3 regions of the Actinoallomurus vinaceus genome follow, and region 2 is predicted to be linked to each of the others. Evidence: riboswitches for the same ligand, from Rfam matches in the RefSeq annotation. Region 2 holds a riboswitch; each other region holds the start of a gene.
The links. A riboswitch is a leader RNA that binds a small molecule or an ion and turns the genes downstream of it on or off. The one in region 2 is predicted to bind cyclic di-AMP.
Positions count from the first base shown of each region.

Region 1 (5,063 bases), on a different contig from region 2:
GTGCCCAGGAGCCCGCCGTCGACCCCGAGGATGGGGGTGGACCAGCACGCGGCCAGGCCGGCCTTCTCCGCCACGTCCCGGAAGTCCCGCCAGCGGGGATCGGTGCGAATGTCGGTGACGATCACCGGTTCCCGGCGGTGGGCCGCGGTGCCGCACGAACCGACGCCTTCGCCGACGGAGATGCCGTCGATGGCCTCGTTGTAGAAGTTCGGAAGGCTGGGGCCTGCGCCGTGGCGCAGGTGCCGCCCGTCGGGATCGGCCAGCAGTACCGAGACGATCAGGTTCGGCGACTGCTCCTCGAGGATGAGGGCCATCCCTTCGAGGATCTGTTCGAGCGGCCGGTCGCGGGCGATCTGTTCCAGCAGCGCATGGTGCTCGGCGGCCAGTCGCTGGGCGTACTTGCCCTGGGTGGTCTCCACCCCGACCGCGGTGATGCCGACGATCTCCCCGGCGTCCTCCAGCCGGGGCTCGTAGATGAAGTCGAAGAACGCCTCGCGGGGTCCGTCGTCACCGGCCAGCATGACGCGTGCGTCGGTGGTGGTGGAGGCCCGGCCGGTGCGGTAGACGTCGTCCATCAGCGCGATGAGGCCCTGCTCTGCGAGCTCCGGCATCGCCTCGGCGATCGGCACACCCGTCCGGGCACGGTCGGACCCGACCGTCTCGAAGAACGCCGGATTGGCCGCCTCGAGCACGTGATCCGGGCCGGTGAGCATGCAGAACAACGCGGTCGACCGGCCGAACACGGACGTCAGGTCCTCCCAGCGCCCTGGCCCATCGGCCGACGCCCGCCACTTCAGCGACTTCTGTGGCGCCGTCACCACCTCAGCTCCGTCCTGACCTGCGCATATGGTGGTTTGCCGTCAAATACCACCATGCCACAGCAATGCGCGTGCTCGTCACGACGCGAGCCGTCCGGCCAGCGAGTGACCAGGGCGGACACCGGCGGCTCGGAGCGTCGACTACGGGCTGACCTCATCTCCTACACAAGGTAGTAGAAATACCGCCAAAGCGGCCATCACCTCGCCGCGTTCGACGCCGAGCACATGGCCACGCGCTCGCTCGATGACCACGGCGACGCCGTCCGTTCGCCGCCATAGAGGCGGGTCGCGTTGCCCTGCCTCCTCTTGTTCACTACCTTCTGTAGGAGATGCATATCGATCACTCTTCAGCGACGTTGCTCCGACCACGATGTCCCGGACCGTCGTGCGGCGCGTGACGGTGACCTTCGAAGTGTCGGATGGCGCCGAGCGCCCAACGTGGGTCGACGACGGAGGCGGTCTCGCCTGGCATGTCAAAGCCGTCATCGGATATTGGCGGCACCCGGATCTGGGGAGGTACCGCTTCGTCCCCGGACACCGAGCGGAGGCGCAACGCTGGCATCTGACCGTTGTCGGTCCGCTGCCCGGTCGCCCGTCGCTGATCGGTGAACAAGAAGTCGTTCTCCGGACCTTCGGTGAAGGCATGAGCTGGTACATGGACCTCGGCTGAGTCCCGCGTGCGAAGCTCCAAGGCCGCGCTTCGGCCGTCGGCGACTCACGTCGGCCGCCCTGCCGCATAGGTCACAATGGTGCGGACCGGGGAGGGAGACGGACAGGTGGCGATCGCGGGCCCGCTCGAGCGAGCGATCATGGAGGCGCTGTGGGATGCCCAGAAGCCGCTGCTCATCCGCGAGCTGATGGAGAAGGTCAACGCCGGATCGGCCAAGCGATCGGCGTACACGACCGTCCAGACCGTCGCCGACCGGCTCGTCCAGAAAGGCTTCCTGTCACGGACGGCCGACCGGAACGCCTGGCGGTACGCTCCGACGCGCAGCCGTGAGGATCACGTCGCGCAGGTGATGGCCGAGGCGCTGGCCCAGACCACCGACCGTGGTCCGGTCCTGGCCCGGTTCGTCGAGACCATCGACCCGCAGGACGCGCACCGGCTCTTGGTGGAGCTCGCACAGCGTTCGGCTCCGACGGAACCGCGTTCGTGAGCCAGCTCGCCGGGCTCGGCGTCCTCACCCTCGCCCTCGGCGCCGGCGCCGGGCCGGTGCTGAGCCGCAGTGCCTGGTGTCAGCGGATCCCCCGGATCGCCGCTCTGGCGTGGCTGGGAGCTCTGGCAGGTGCCATCGCGGCCCTTGTCGGGGTGGTCGCGCTGGTCTCGACCGGCCGGCACGGCCTGGTGCACAGGGCGGCGGAGTGGGCGGCCGACTGCTGGCACCATCACGACGGATCCGGCGACCCCGCGGCGTACATCCTCAACACCGCCCTCCTTCTCAGCGCGACCGCCGCGATCTTTGTGGCCGCAAGCCGGTACCGGCGCACCGTGGCCCAGCGCCGCCGCCACCAGGAGGCGCTGCAGTTCGTCGTTCGGCTTCCCGGCGACATCGACGACGTCTGCGTTCTCGACCATCCGCTGCCGGTCGCCTACTGCGTGCCGTCGCGAAGGCGCCCGATCGTCCTCAGCAGCGGCGCCCTCGACCAACTGGACGACATCCAGCTGCAGGCGGTCCTGGCACACGAACGGGCACATCTGCGCTACCGCCACCATCTGTTCCTCACGACGGTCGACGCGCTGGCGGCCGCGCTGTTCTGGCTGCCGACCTTCCGTGACGCACGCCGTTGCCTGCCCATCCTGCTGGAGATGACCGCCGATGACGTCGCGGCGCGGCGGTGTGGCCGGCGCGCGGTCGCCGGCGCGCTCCGGAAACTGGCGATCGCCCCGAGCCCGATAGGCGGGCTGGCCGCCCACGGTGCACGCGGATCAGAGATCGATCAGCGACTCACCCGCCTCGAGACGCCGTCCGCCACCGCCGACAACGGTCACCTCCGGCACCTGACGTGGGCCACGGCGACGACCTCCGTCGCCCTCCCCGCCCTGATCTCAGCGGGCTGGCTCACCGCGATGCCGTTCTTCTGCTGACACCCCACGGCCCCTCTCACCAGAACCAACCTCCTATCGACTGTAGGAGACCACACCTTCACCGGCATGACTTATCCCATCAGATCACCCCATCGGGTGGCAGAAGACTGAAGAGATCTCCTACACTCCGTCAGAGATCGGCCGCCCCCTGCTTCACACGAGGCACGGCCGACCGCCGAATCCCTTGAGGGAACCGGGGACCCGAGACTCCCGGGGCGAATCCGGCGCGCACCAGCGCCCGGTAGGGCGACTCCGGCCCGAGCCCGACAGCTAACCCGGTAGGCGGACTAGGAGAGGAGCTCTCACGTGGCGTTCTTCCACCCGAACGCGGATGCCGCAGGTCGTCCACTGCTGCGTCGATCGCTCCGGCTGTGCTCGGCGCTTTCGGTCGCGGTCGCGGTGACTCTCACGACGGCCCCCGCCGAGGCGAGCCCCAAGCCCTCGGCTGCGGCCGCGAAGAAGGAGCTGGAAAAACTCAACGGCCAGGTCGACAAGATCGTTGATCAGTACAACAAGGCCAAGACCGAGCTGGACGCGGCGAAGAAGAGGCTCAAGGCACTCAACAGCCAGACGAAAACCGAAAGACGCGTCTACGAGAGCCTGCACGCGCGCGTCGCGCAGATCGCCGCCGAGGCGTACAAGAGCGGCACTCTCGATTCCACCACCGCCACGGTGCTCGCGTCCAAGGACCCGGACGCGGCGCTGAACCAGATGTCGGCGTTCACTCAGCTGTCGAACAACCGCGGGCAAGAGCTCACAGCGTTCCTGGCCTCCACGCAGCGCCTGCGCCGGGAACAAGCGGAGGCGCAATCCGCCTACCAGACCGTCTCGCAGAAGGCTGCCGCGTTGAAGACGCGCAAGGCCACGGTCGAGAAGGCCATCGCCAAACAGAAGAATCTGTTGCGCAAGGCCGGTGAATCCACGGCCGCGCCCGGCTCGGGAGCCGGTGGCACGTACAACGGGCCCGCCTCGGGGCCCGCGCGTAAGGCCGTGGAGTACGCCTACGCCCAGCTCGGCAAGCCCTACATCTGGGGCGGCACCGGACCGAAAGGCTACGACTGCTCCGGCCTGACGATGATGTCCTGGCGTGCCGCCGGCGTGAACCTCCCCCGCGTCGTCCCCGACCAGTACAGCGCCACTCGCCATGTCTCCAAGTCCGACCTGCAGCCCGGCGACCTCGTCTACTTCGACGACATGGGCCACGAGGGCATCTACGTCGGCGGCGGCAAATTCATCCACGCGCCCCGGACCGGAGAAGTCATCAGGCTGGACAGCATGTCCAACCCGTACTGGGTCTCCCACTACGACGGCGCCAGCCGCCCGTAACGGATCCGGCGTGTCACTGCTGCGAGCCGCCGGATCACACCGGAAGCCGTCGCACTGGTGGAATCGGCTCGGCGTCCTACAGGCGCTGGTGGCCGCCTGGACGTTCGCGATCGTCGGTCTGGACTGGGGCGGCGCGATCGCCGGTGTGATGATCTTTGTGATCGCGGTGTCTAGGCTTCGGATTTCAGCTGTGGATCGCCGATGAACCGGTCGACGATGGTCAGCAATGCCTCCGGGGTCTCGATCTGCGGTAGGTGCCCGGCATCCGGCATCAGCTGGAAGGCGGCGCCGGGGATGGCGGCGGCGTACTGCCTGCCGTAGGCCGGTGTCGCGATCCGGTCCGCCTCGCCCCAGACGACGAGGGTCGGGGCGGCGATGCCGGCCAGGCGTGATTCCAGGCTCGGATCGGACATCGACCGGCCGCCATAGGCCTGCAGGGCCGCCCGGTTGCCCGCGGTGACGGCTTTCTGCGCGTCGGTCAGCGCCCCGGGGTCGATCCGATAGGCGTCGGGATTCGCGTAGCTGAAATCGGCGATCTGGTCGAGCGTGAGGGAGAAGAAGTCGGCGACAGGGTGTTCGGCGCTCTCCATGCCGACGGCGTCGACCAGGACGAGTTGCTCGACGCGCTCGCTCGCGAGCGCGAGTTCCGCCGCGGCCCAGCCACCGATCGAACTGCCGATGACGGTCACGCCGGACAGCTCAAGATGGTCGAGCAGGTGACGGTAGAGCTCGCCGAGTCTCCGGATCGAATCGAGCCCGTCGGGGCGCGGGGTTCCGGCGAAACCGGGATTGACGGGGGTCAGCACCCGAAGCGGGGCGCGCGCGGCCATCAG
Region 1 covers NZ_BAABHK010000014.1:142,901-147,963, reverse strand. Annotated here, with positions in the region: gene ABEA24_RS38350 (SpoIIE family protein phosphatase) at 1-818, opposite strand, end outside; gene ABEA24_RS38345 (hypothetical protein) at 1,213-1,488, shown strand; gene ABEA24_RS38340 (BlaI/MecI/CopY family transcriptional regulator) at 1,595-1,975, shown strand; gene ABEA24_RS38335 (M56 family metallopeptidase) at 1,972-2,904, shown strand; cyclic di-AMP (ydaO/yuaA leader) riboswitch at 3,068-3,205, shown strand; gene ABEA24_RS38330 (C40 family peptidase) at 3,211-4,230, shown strand; gene ABEA24_RS38325 (alpha/beta fold hydrolase) at 4,401-5,063, opposite strand, start outside.
Region 1: it holds a riboswitch for cyclic di-AMP, as region 2 does, so the genes downstream of both, ABEA24_RS38330 (C40 family peptidase) here and ABEA24_RS24695 (CHAP domain-containing protein) in region 2, are expected to answer to the same signal.

Region 2 (5,063 bases):
CGGGAGGTGTCGGCATGGTCGCCGGATCACCGTCGAGCGATGCTCGCGCCGCATACTCGATCGCATCGCCGGCACGGCCGAGGATTCGCCTGAGGCGGTCGCGGTCCTCAGACCGGATTCCCGGCACATCCGCATGGCGGACCAGAGCGACCAGGCCTCGCGCGTGGATCGCCCGCGCGGCCGTCGCCGTCGCCGCCAGCAGCCGACGATCGCTGGGCTCATCCACGCGCCAGGTCGGAGGGTCCGCGGGAAGGTGAACGTGGTCTTCGATCCGGTAGGTCGAATCAATCGCTATTCGGCGCGCATGAAAGAGCCAGCGCTCGACCTGTCCGAGGAAGGCGAGGGTCCGAGCCGCCGCTCCGGACGGCAGGTTTCCGTCGTCGTAGGGATGGATGGCGTCGAGTAGGTGTTCACCGAGCGTTTGCAGCGCATAGGCGTTCCAGACGCAGAGCAACCGTCCCGCAGCGGCGGATGTCTGGTCGGATGATCCGGTCGGCCGGCCGAGGAGGTCACGTCGCCATCGTTCCGCGTCTTCGAGTTCTCGACGGACGACAGAACCCCCACGGCGGTAACCCTCAAGGGTCCGTGCGGGAAGTTGACCATCGAGGGCTCGTACCGCCCGAATGTCTCCGCCAGACACACTCATCGCGCTCGGTCCGCCCCACGCCGCCACTGGAAGTCGTTTCATATTCGGAAAGGTGTGATCTCCACGCCGACGACGCCCCTGTTGGTGATGACGGCACCGCGCCGGACCTCAACCGCCCAGAGCGGCGCATGGAAGGCCAGGTCGTAGCGGCCCGTCCCGACGAATCGGCTACGGCTCGACGTGGCCGACCACAGGGAGAAGAGCCTCGTCAACGGCCGGAGGACACTGCCGACCTTGATGAGCCTGCCTTCTGACTCGTGTCGGCCACGACCGAATGAAGCGAGTCCCAGAACGCGAGTTCCGTGTCCTCCTCCAGCTCAGAGATCTTGCCCCAGAATTCGCGATCCTCGGCCTGCGCCGCCGCGTGCGCGGTGAGCGCAGGCATGACGGTCGTACTCGCGTCGGCGTCCTCGAGATGAGCTACGGTGACATCCGCCGGCAGCTCGGCCGGAGTGCGGTGGTGCCTTCCGCGTTTGCGAAGCTGCACTCCGGAAGAGGGCACCGGCACCTTGACCTTGGACTTGGCGATGGCCAGCGCGGCCGTTCCGAATACGACGACGGCCAGGAGCCCGGTCAACGCGGCACCTTGCTCGGCGAACGCGGATGGCTTTTCCGGTGCTGAGTGAGTCGTCTGGACGGCATGCGTCGCCGGCCCGACGTCGCTGACGAGCGACCCGACCGAGGGCGGCGGAGCGGAGTGCTTCGGAACGTACTTCTCCCCCGTCTTCTGCTCTGCCTTCTGCTCCGTGCCCGGGATCGACTTGCCCTTGACCTTCACCTTCGCCGGATACCCGAACCCGACGACCTGGCTGATGTCCCGGGTCGCGCGCAGCAATGCATTGTTGTGGTTGGCCTCGATGGTGTGCAGCGTGTGGCCGTCGACCTTCTCCACGATGCCGACGTGTTCGATGCCGCCGATGCTCTTGTTCCCGGAGAAGGAGAAGAAGACGATCGCTCCTGGCTCGGGCTTGTGTCCCCAGGCATGATGCTTCTGGAACCACAGCGCGTGCTGGGGTGTGGAGGCGAACTCGCCCGCCCAGTCCTCAACACCGGCCTTGTCGGCAGCCCAGGCCAGGAACATGTCGCACCAGGGGGCCGTCTTGTAGTAGGAGCCCTTGTCGACATGCTTGCCGTACCAGTCGCCGTACTTGGTGTAACCGCCGCTCTTCTCGGCGTACCCGAGCTGGCTCTTGGCGATCTGCAGCAGCTTGTGTCCTACCGGATCCATCGCTCTCCCTATACCGCCGACCGGGTTAGCTGACGGGTTCGGGCCAGGGAAGCCCTACCGCACAGGCGGATTCACCCCAGAGACAGATGGGTCCCCGGCTCCCGCGCCGCCGGCTGCGGCACAGGACTAGGCGGATCAGACCGTACCTCCCTGGTGGGAGGTAGATCGCAGTCCGACTCCGACGCAATGTAGTAGCAATGTCGCGGAAGCGGCAAGTGAGCCTGGAGATAAGAACTGAGAGAATCAGCGGTCTCACCGATCGCGTCTCACCCAACCACCTAGCGTCACGCTGGAGCGATGTTCCACCGCACGACTCACCCGAAGGCCACGGCGGCGAGTCGTCATCTCGCCGTCACCGCTGCCCCAGATCGCTCCGCTCGCCCTCGCTTACTACTCTCTGTAGGAGATGTTCAACGATCATCCCTGCATCGCGGTATCGCTCCCGCCGCGAGGTGCCGCCCCGTCATCGGATATTGGCGACATCCCGATCTGAGGAGGTACCGCTTCGTCTCGAGACATCGAGCAGAAGCTGAACGCCGGCACCTGACATTCGAAGGCGCGAGCTGGTAGATGGACCTCGGTTAAGGTCCCACGCCCGAAACTCCAACAGTCGAAGGACTGACACATATTCGGTCCAACTTTTTTCGGGTTGCCAAACCATTAAGGAGTTACCACCCTCACCTTAAACAGCTATGGCGATCTTCTGGCTATGGTTACACCCGTGATGGCGTTCGCCAGGATCCCCGCGTTAGGTCGAGATCGCACCGGCCTGCTTATCCACGGTTTCCTGTCGCTGTTGGTCTTCATGGCATACGGATGCCCATGCGTTCCAGCAGGACATCTTCATAGCGATTTCCATCGCACTTTCACCATCACCTCCCCCTCGCATTCGATGCCCACGTTCGGACACGGGACCTGCGACAACAGCGGGCATAGATGCCACGACGATCCGCCGATGGGATCGACCTCTGACAGTCAGCTACGGATGGGTCTTTCCTGCCAACGTGCTCCCATGTCTTCGCACGTCATGCCCATGTTCGCGTGGGTGAACGCCGAGGCGAACGGGCGGGAGCGGTCACCGCCGATATCGGCACACACAGGTCACTCAGTACGCCACGACTGGGCTGCCGCCCTGGCCGTTCTGTGCGTTTTCCGATCCTGATCAGTCGCGCGCGTCGGCACCACGCCGGCGCAGAAGGCCCACTGTCACGCCGCGCGACCGATAAGGACCATCACCCATGCGAACAGCGCATACGTATGTGCCGGAGCTCCTGGACGTCATCGGGTGCACACCCGTGATACGTCTTCGCAACCTCACGACTCAGGACGAGGCGCAACTCGTCGTCAAGCTGGAAGGCACGAATCCGGCCGGCAGCCTGAAGGACCGACCGGCCTGGTACATCATCGAGCATGCCGAGCGGACCGGGCAGCTGTCCGCCGGCGGCACGATCATCGAGTCGTCCTCGGGGAATTTCTCGATCGCACTGGCGATGATCGGCGCATCCCGCGGTTACCGAGTGATCGCCATCGTCGATCCCAAGCTCACTGCCACCAACCGCGGCCTCCTGGAGGCTTACGGGGCAGAGATCGTCGTCGTCGACGAGCCCGATGACTCCGGCTCGTACCACAAGACACGGATCGCGCTCGCCAACAGGCTGAAACGCGAGATCACGAATTCCTTCCGTCCCGATCAGTGCTTCAACCCGCTCAACGGTCAGGCGCATTACCGGACCACCGCCCGTGAGTTGCTCGACCAGACCCACGGCCTGTCGGCGGTCGTGTGCACCGTCTCCACCGGCGGCCAACTCGGCGGTATCGCCCGTGCGGTCAAAGAACGCTCGCCGTACGTGGAAGTGGTCGGTGTCGATGTCGAAGGCTCCGCGGTCTTCGGCGGCGAATCACACGCCTACCTCACCCCCGGCGTGGGGCTGAGCTGGACTCCGACGAACCTCGACCTGTCGCTGGTGGACGAGGTGTACAAGGTCACCGACGAGGACGCCTATCAGGCATGCCGCACCCTGGTGCGTTCGGAGGGACTGCTCGCGGGTGTCTCCACCGGTGCGGCGCTCGCTGTCGCTCTCGCCAAGGCGATACGTGCCCGTTCCGGTCGGCAGGTCGCCTTCCTCGCCTGCGACCGCGGCGAACGGTATCTGGCCACCGCCTTCAACGACAACTGGCTACGCGCCCACGGACTCACCACCACGGCCGACCCGGAGACCCTGCGTAAACGCGTCGAGGAGCTGGCGCCGTACTCGACCAGGCCGGCCGAGGAATGCGCGAACCACCAGCCCGAACTGGCGGCCGAACTCGGTTCACCCAGCCCCGTTCTCGCCCGCTCGGACTGGAAAGGGAATCGATGCTGACGTTGCTGCGGGAGAGGATGTTCCGCCGTCTATGGCTGAGCTATTCGGCGTCGGCCGCCGCGACAGGCATGATGCCCACCGCGCTGACGCTCGCCATTCTCGACCGGCCACACGGCCTCACCGCGCTCGGCCTGGTGCTGGGCGCGCGGACACTCGGATTCGTCATCGGTTCCCTGCCCGGCGGCATCATCGCCGATCGTTACCCGCGCGCGGTCGTCCTGACGATCTCAAGTGCGGTGCGCGGCGGCGCCACCGCGGTCGTCGGGCTGTTCGCCGATCTGCCCCTCATTGCCCTCTGCATCGCGATCTGCTGCGCCGGTGCGGGCGAGGGCATGTTCCGCAGCGCCTACCAAGCGATGATCGGAGAGTTGTTCGGCGAGGATCGGCTGCAGGAGGCCAACGCGATCACCACGCTCAGCCTGCGAATCTGGCTGGTCGGCGGCCCGACCACAGCGGTGGCCCTGTACACCCAGGTCGGCCGGGACCTCAGCCTCACGGCTTCGGCGGCCCTTTGGATAGTGTCCGCGCTGCTCGCCGCGACCGTCGCCACCAGGCATCGCGCCGTGCCGGCACCGGAAGCGAAGGCCGATGCACTGACCGAGTTCCGCGAAGGGCTTGCCGAAGCGCGCCGCCACCGCTGGTTCCTCGCCGGCCTCGCCGCTCTGGTCTTCTGGCTCGCCTTCGGTGAGGCGGCCAAGTACGTGATGCTGCCCGTGGTGAGCCGGCAACGATTCGACTCCACCGCGCTCATCGGTCTCGCCCTCGGTGCCTACTCCGCCGGCGCGATCGTGGGCGCCCTCGTGATGAGCCGCTGGAGGCCCCGACG
Region 2 covers NZ_BAABHK010000007.1:76,385-81,447, forward strand. Annotated here, with positions in the region: gene ABEA24_RS24690 (hypothetical protein) at 1-454, opposite strand, end outside; gene ABEA24_RS24695 (CHAP domain-containing protein) at 855-1,874, opposite strand; cyclic di-AMP (ydaO/yuaA leader) riboswitch at 1,874-2,017, opposite strand; gene ABEA24_RS24700 (cysteine synthase family protein) at 3,113-4,237, shown strand; gene ABEA24_RS24705 (MFS transporter) at 4,231-5,063, shown strand, end outside.

Region 3 (5,063 bases), on a different contig from region 2:
GCCGAGACGGTCGGCACGCGTGACGCCGTCGAGGCCGTCTACCCGGTCAACGTGGTCAACGTCACCCCCTCCCGGACCGTCGCCGAGCAGGAGCGCGACCTCGGGCCCCGGCTGTACGGCCGGAACCCGGACCTGTGCTGCCACCTGCGCAAGGTCGAGCCGCTGAACCGCGCGCTCGAGCCGTACCTCGCGTGGATCACGGGCATCCGGCGTGAGGAGACCTCGCACCGGCGCGGCTCGCGCGTGGTCGAGTGGAACGCCGCGCGCGGGAAGGTCAAGGTCAACCCCCTCGCCCGCTGGACCCAGGCCCAGCTCCACGACTACATCGAGGAGCACGGCATCCTGGTGAACCCGCTGCAGTACGACGGGTACCCCTCGATCGGCTGCGAGCCCTGCACCAAGCAGGTCGCGCCGGGCGAGGACCCGCGCAGCGGACGCTGGGCCGGCACCGGAAAGACCGAATGCGGCATCAACCTCTGAGCACGCGGACGATCCCGCTGGTCGTGGTGGCCCACGGCAGCCGGGATCCCCGTGCGGCGGCGACGATCGAGGAACTTCTCGATCTTGTTCGTCGTTCATCGGGGGTGCGGGTCGTGACCTCGTATCTCGACCACGCTCCCCCGGCCCCGGGGCAGGCGCTCGGTGGTCTCGTCGGAGAGGGGGCCGACGAGGCCGTCGTGCTCCCTCTGCTGCTCACCGCGGCGTACCACAGCAAGACCGACATCCCGGGGGCGCTCAGCGAGGTACACAGCGCCCACCCGCGGCTGACCCTGCACTACGGGGCGACGCTGGGCCCGCACCCGCTGATGACGCGGGCCCTGGAGCGGCGGCTCGCCGAGGTCGGCGTCCGCCCCGACCCGGGCACCGCTCTGGTGCTCGCCGCCGCCGGTTCCAGCGATCCGGCGGCGAACGCGACGATCGGCCGGATGGCGCGGGACTGGCGCGGCTGGCGCTCCGTCGTCCCCGCGTACGCCTCCGCGGCCCGTCCCACCCCTGCCGAAGCCGTACGCATGCTGTACGACGCGGGCGCGCCGCGAGTGGCGGTGGCGTCCTACTTCCTGGCCCCGGGCTACTTCGCGGACAAGGTCCGCGAGGAGTCCCTGGAGGCCGGGGCGGTGGCGGTCTCGCCCGTGCTGGGCGCCGCGCCCGAGGTGGCGGAGATCACCGTGCAGCGTTATCGCGAGATCCTGACGCGTGGCGATCGCGTCGCGGCAGCGGGCTGACACCTTCCCTCCGTGGCGCGCTGACACCTTCCCTCCGTGGCGCGCTGACACCTTCCCTCCGTGGCGCTCCGGCGCGCCTCCTACCGGGCGGCGGTCACCTGCCGTGACGGGCCGCGGAATACCCTGCGCCGTAAGGCTGTTCGGATATGTGGCGACGCTGATCGCCCTTTGCGGCCACTCATGATTGTTCTGGCCGGAAAGGTAAAAGTCGATCAAACGGCTGCCGGATTGATCTTTATAGCGATCTTTGTGGCACCCATCACGTGACTTATGTCCGACGGTGGTATTTGGCACGTCGCTATTTGTCTGATATGTTCCTCTCAGTCCGGCGACGCCCCCCACGCGCCGCCCGACATCCGCCGGCACGGCCGGCCCACCAGCGCAGACAGCGCGGCGCGAAGACGCGTGCGAGGGCCTCCGTACAGAGCCGAGACGGTTCATATCCCAAAACGCGCCACTCCCGTGGACTACCCGTTGATCCATTTTGGAGCGGGAGCGGCAACGTCGAGTCCGTGAAGATCACGGAGCCGGGGACCCATCAGAAGTCCCGGGGTGAATCGGCACATCCCCTGTGCCGTAGGGCCGACTTCCACGCCCGAACCCGTCAGCTAACCCGGTAGGCGTACTGGAAGTAAGGAGCAGAACCTTGTCCGCGAGTCCGCCCTGATCTGAATACCGGCCGTCACCGCTACCCCTAGCCCGGCGACGGCAGACGTGTCTCTTTGTTCGAGCCGCCCGCATGAGCGGGCGACCCGCTGAATCCGCACCTCGCGGAACCGGGGACCCACCGCATCACTGGGGTGAATCGGCACATCGTGCCGTAGGGCAGCTTCCACGCCCGAACCCGTCAGCTAACCCGGTAAGCGGCATGGAAGCCGAAGGAGTACCCCCCTGTGTCCCCTCGACACGCCAAACCCCGCTTCACCCTGAACCGCAAGACCCTCGCCGGCGTCATCGCCGGCACCGCCACCGCCGGCGCGGCCGCGATCACCGTGGCCTCCGCAGGGCCGGCTCTCTCCGCGCAGATCCCCGGTGCGACCCACCAGGCGGCGCACCATGTCGCGCAGATACCGAATCCCGGTATGGGTAGGGCGATCCAGACCAACGCCCTGCGCGACGACCCGCGCGTCAAGACGCGCGCCCTCGCCGCGCCGCAGAAGCAGGTGCAGAAGAGGCTGCCCTCGGCCACGGACGTGCTGAAGCTCGCCGTCTCCCAGGTCGGCACCACCGAGAACGCGGCCGGCGGCAGCAAGTTCAACCAGTGGTTCATGGGCACCCCGTACGCCGCGCGCGGCGTGGCGGAGAACGGCGGGTCCGTCGGCGACTACGCCAACGCCTCGTGGTGCGACATGTTCGTCTCCTGGGTCGGCGACCAGCTGGGCGTCAAGGGAATGGGCGCTGACGCGTTCACCCCGGCCCACGCCAAGTGGTTCATCTCGCAGGGCCGCTGGGGCAACGCGCCCAAGCCCGGGGCCGTCGTCTTCTTCTCCTGGAACGGCGGCGGTGTCGACGGCATCGACCACGTCGGCCTGGTCATCAAGGACAACCACGACGGCACCATCCAGACCGTCGAGGGCAACACGGACGACGCCGTGAAGATCCGGACCCGGAGCACCTCCTCTGTCGTGGGCTACGGCTACCCGGAGTACGCCCAGTAATCGCCCGGGCCGGCGCGTGCCGCGTCGCCGCCGAGCGATGCGGCGCGCGCCGACCTCCCCTTCCCGGGCGGTCCTTCGAATCCCCCTGGCATCGCCCCTGGGATCCCCCCATCCCTCATGCCCCCGTTCCCCCATGCCCCCGAAAGGAATTTCCATGATCAGGTTCTCGACGAAGGCCATCGCCACCGCGGCCGCCGGCGTCACCCTGGCCGGCGCCGGCGTGACCACCGCCCTCGCTTACGGAAACACCCCGGAGTCGGCATCCTCGGCGCAGAGCGCCCCCGCGGCGTCCGCCCCGCAGGCGCCCGAGCAGACCGAGAAACGCGTCGCCACGGCGAACCAGGACCGGCTGTTCGTGAGCATCAAGAAGGACCTCAAGAAGGAGAAGAAGGCGGCCCTGCCCGGCGGCGTCTCGACCGCGACGTCCTTCTGGGACCCGTCGACGGCCTCCGGCAAGCCGATGTCGTACCAGACGCTCGCCAGCCCGTACTGGCCGCTCGGCACCAAGGTGAAGGTCACCTACAACGGTAAGAGCGAGATCGGCATCGTGGAGGACTTCGGCCCGGCCGAGTGGGCCGTCGCGCAGCACAACCCGCCGGCGCTCATCGACCTGTCGGAGAAGATGATGCAGCACCTCACCGGCACCGCGTCGAACTCGATCACGGTCAAGTTCCAGGTCCTCGAACTGGGCAAGGGCGGCGTGTACCGCCACTCTGGCACCGGCTACGCCACGGCCACCGGCAAGGCGTAACCGCCCCCTCGACACCGGCAGGGCGTCACCCGCTCCCCCCCTCGCCTGCCGGTCCGGACGGCGCGGGATCCCCTCATTTGAGGAGATCCCGCGCCGTTCTGCCGTTCCCGACGGCTTGCTGTTCCCGGCGGCTCACCGTTCCCAGCTCACCGTTCCCGGCTTGTCCTTCCCCGGCGGCTTGTCCTTCCCGAGGGCTTGTCCTTCCCGACGGCCGCCCTTGCCCGGAAGGAATGAACTGCGGTTCAATTCTTGCGTGCCCTACCGCCGTACGCCCCGTGTCGAGGCCCGGCTCAGCGCCTCCCGGGACCGCATCCGCGCCGCCGCGCTGGCGGTCGTCGCCGAGCGCGGCTACGCCGGCTGCTCGATCGCGGCCGTCGCCCGGCGAGCGGGCGTCGCGACCGGCAGTGTCTACCGCCACTTCCCGGCAAAGGCCGACCTGGTCGCGGAGGTCTTCCGGGTGGCCTCCCAGCGCGAGGTCGACGCGTTCGCGCGCGCCGCGTCGCTGGAGAGCTCGGCGGCGGAGGGGATCGCGGCGGTGATCGAGACGTTCGCGGGCCGGGCCCTGCGGGCCCCGCGGATGGCGTACGCGCTCCTCGCCGAGCCGGTGGATCCCGCCGTCGACGCCGAGCGCCTGGTCTTCCGCCGGGCGTACGCCGCCGTCCTCGCCGGGCTCATCGGCCGTGGCATCGCCGCCGGTGAGCTCCCCGAGCAGGACGTCGAGGTCAGCGCCGCGGCGCTCGTCGGAGCCATCGGCGAGGCCCTCGTCGGCCCCCTCGCGATCGGTGCCGGCCGTTCCGCCGAGCCGCACGCCGCCGACGACGCGGACGTACGGGTGCATGCCGCCGGCCACGCGAGCGCACCGGAAGATGCCGCGGACAGCACGAACGCACCGGCACATGCCGCCGACGACGCAAACGTACCGGCGCATGCCGCCGATGGCGCGGACGCGCGAACACATGCCGCCGGCCACGCGGACGCGCAGGCCGGCTTGATAGCGCATCTCATCACCTTCGCCCAGCGCAGCATCGGAGCGGTCGATGACGACACATGAGGTCTTCAACCAGGTCCCCCCGCTCGTCGGTCATGACGTGGCCGACGACCCCGCCCTCCTGGACGGGCTCTTCCGCGAAGGCGGCGGCTGGGCGGCCGAGGCCGTCCACGAGCTCGGCCGGCTGGCGGGCACCGAGCAGGCGCGCGAGTGGGGCCGCCTCGCCAACGAGCACCCGCCGGTGCTGCGCACCCACGACCGGTACGGCCATCGCGTCGACGAGGTCGAGTTCCACCCCGCCTGGCACGAGCTCATGCGCGTCGCGGTGGGCCACGGCCTGCACGCCCGGGCGTGGACCGAACGATCCGGGGCGCACGTCGCCCGCGCCGCGAAGTTCCACGTCTGGCGGGTGGACGCCGGACACGGCTGTCCCATCTCGATGA
Region 3 covers NZ_BAABHK010000006.1:443,195-448,257, reverse strand. Annotated here, with positions in the region: gene ABEA24_RS23705 (phosphoadenylyl-sulfate reductase) at 1-480, shown strand, start outside; gene ABEA24_RS23700 (sirohydrochlorin chelatase) at 462-1,223, shown strand; cyclic di-AMP (ydaO/yuaA leader) riboswitch at 1,716-1,860, shown strand; cyclic di-AMP (ydaO/yuaA leader) riboswitch at 1,967-2,103, shown strand; gene ABEA24_RS23695 (CHAP domain-containing protein) at 2,117-2,881, shown strand; gene ABEA24_RS23690 (RlpA-like double-psi beta-barrel domain-containing protein) at 3,036-3,632, shown strand; gene ABEA24_RS23685 (TetR/AcrR family transcriptional regulator) at 3,886-4,683, shown strand; gene ABEA24_RS23680 (acyl-CoA dehydrogenase family protein) at 4,670-5,063, shown strand, end outside.
Region 3: it holds a riboswitch for cyclic di-AMP, as region 2 does, so the genes downstream of both, ABEA24_RS23695 (CHAP domain-containing protein) here and ABEA24_RS24695 (CHAP domain-containing protein) in region 2, are expected to answer to the same signal.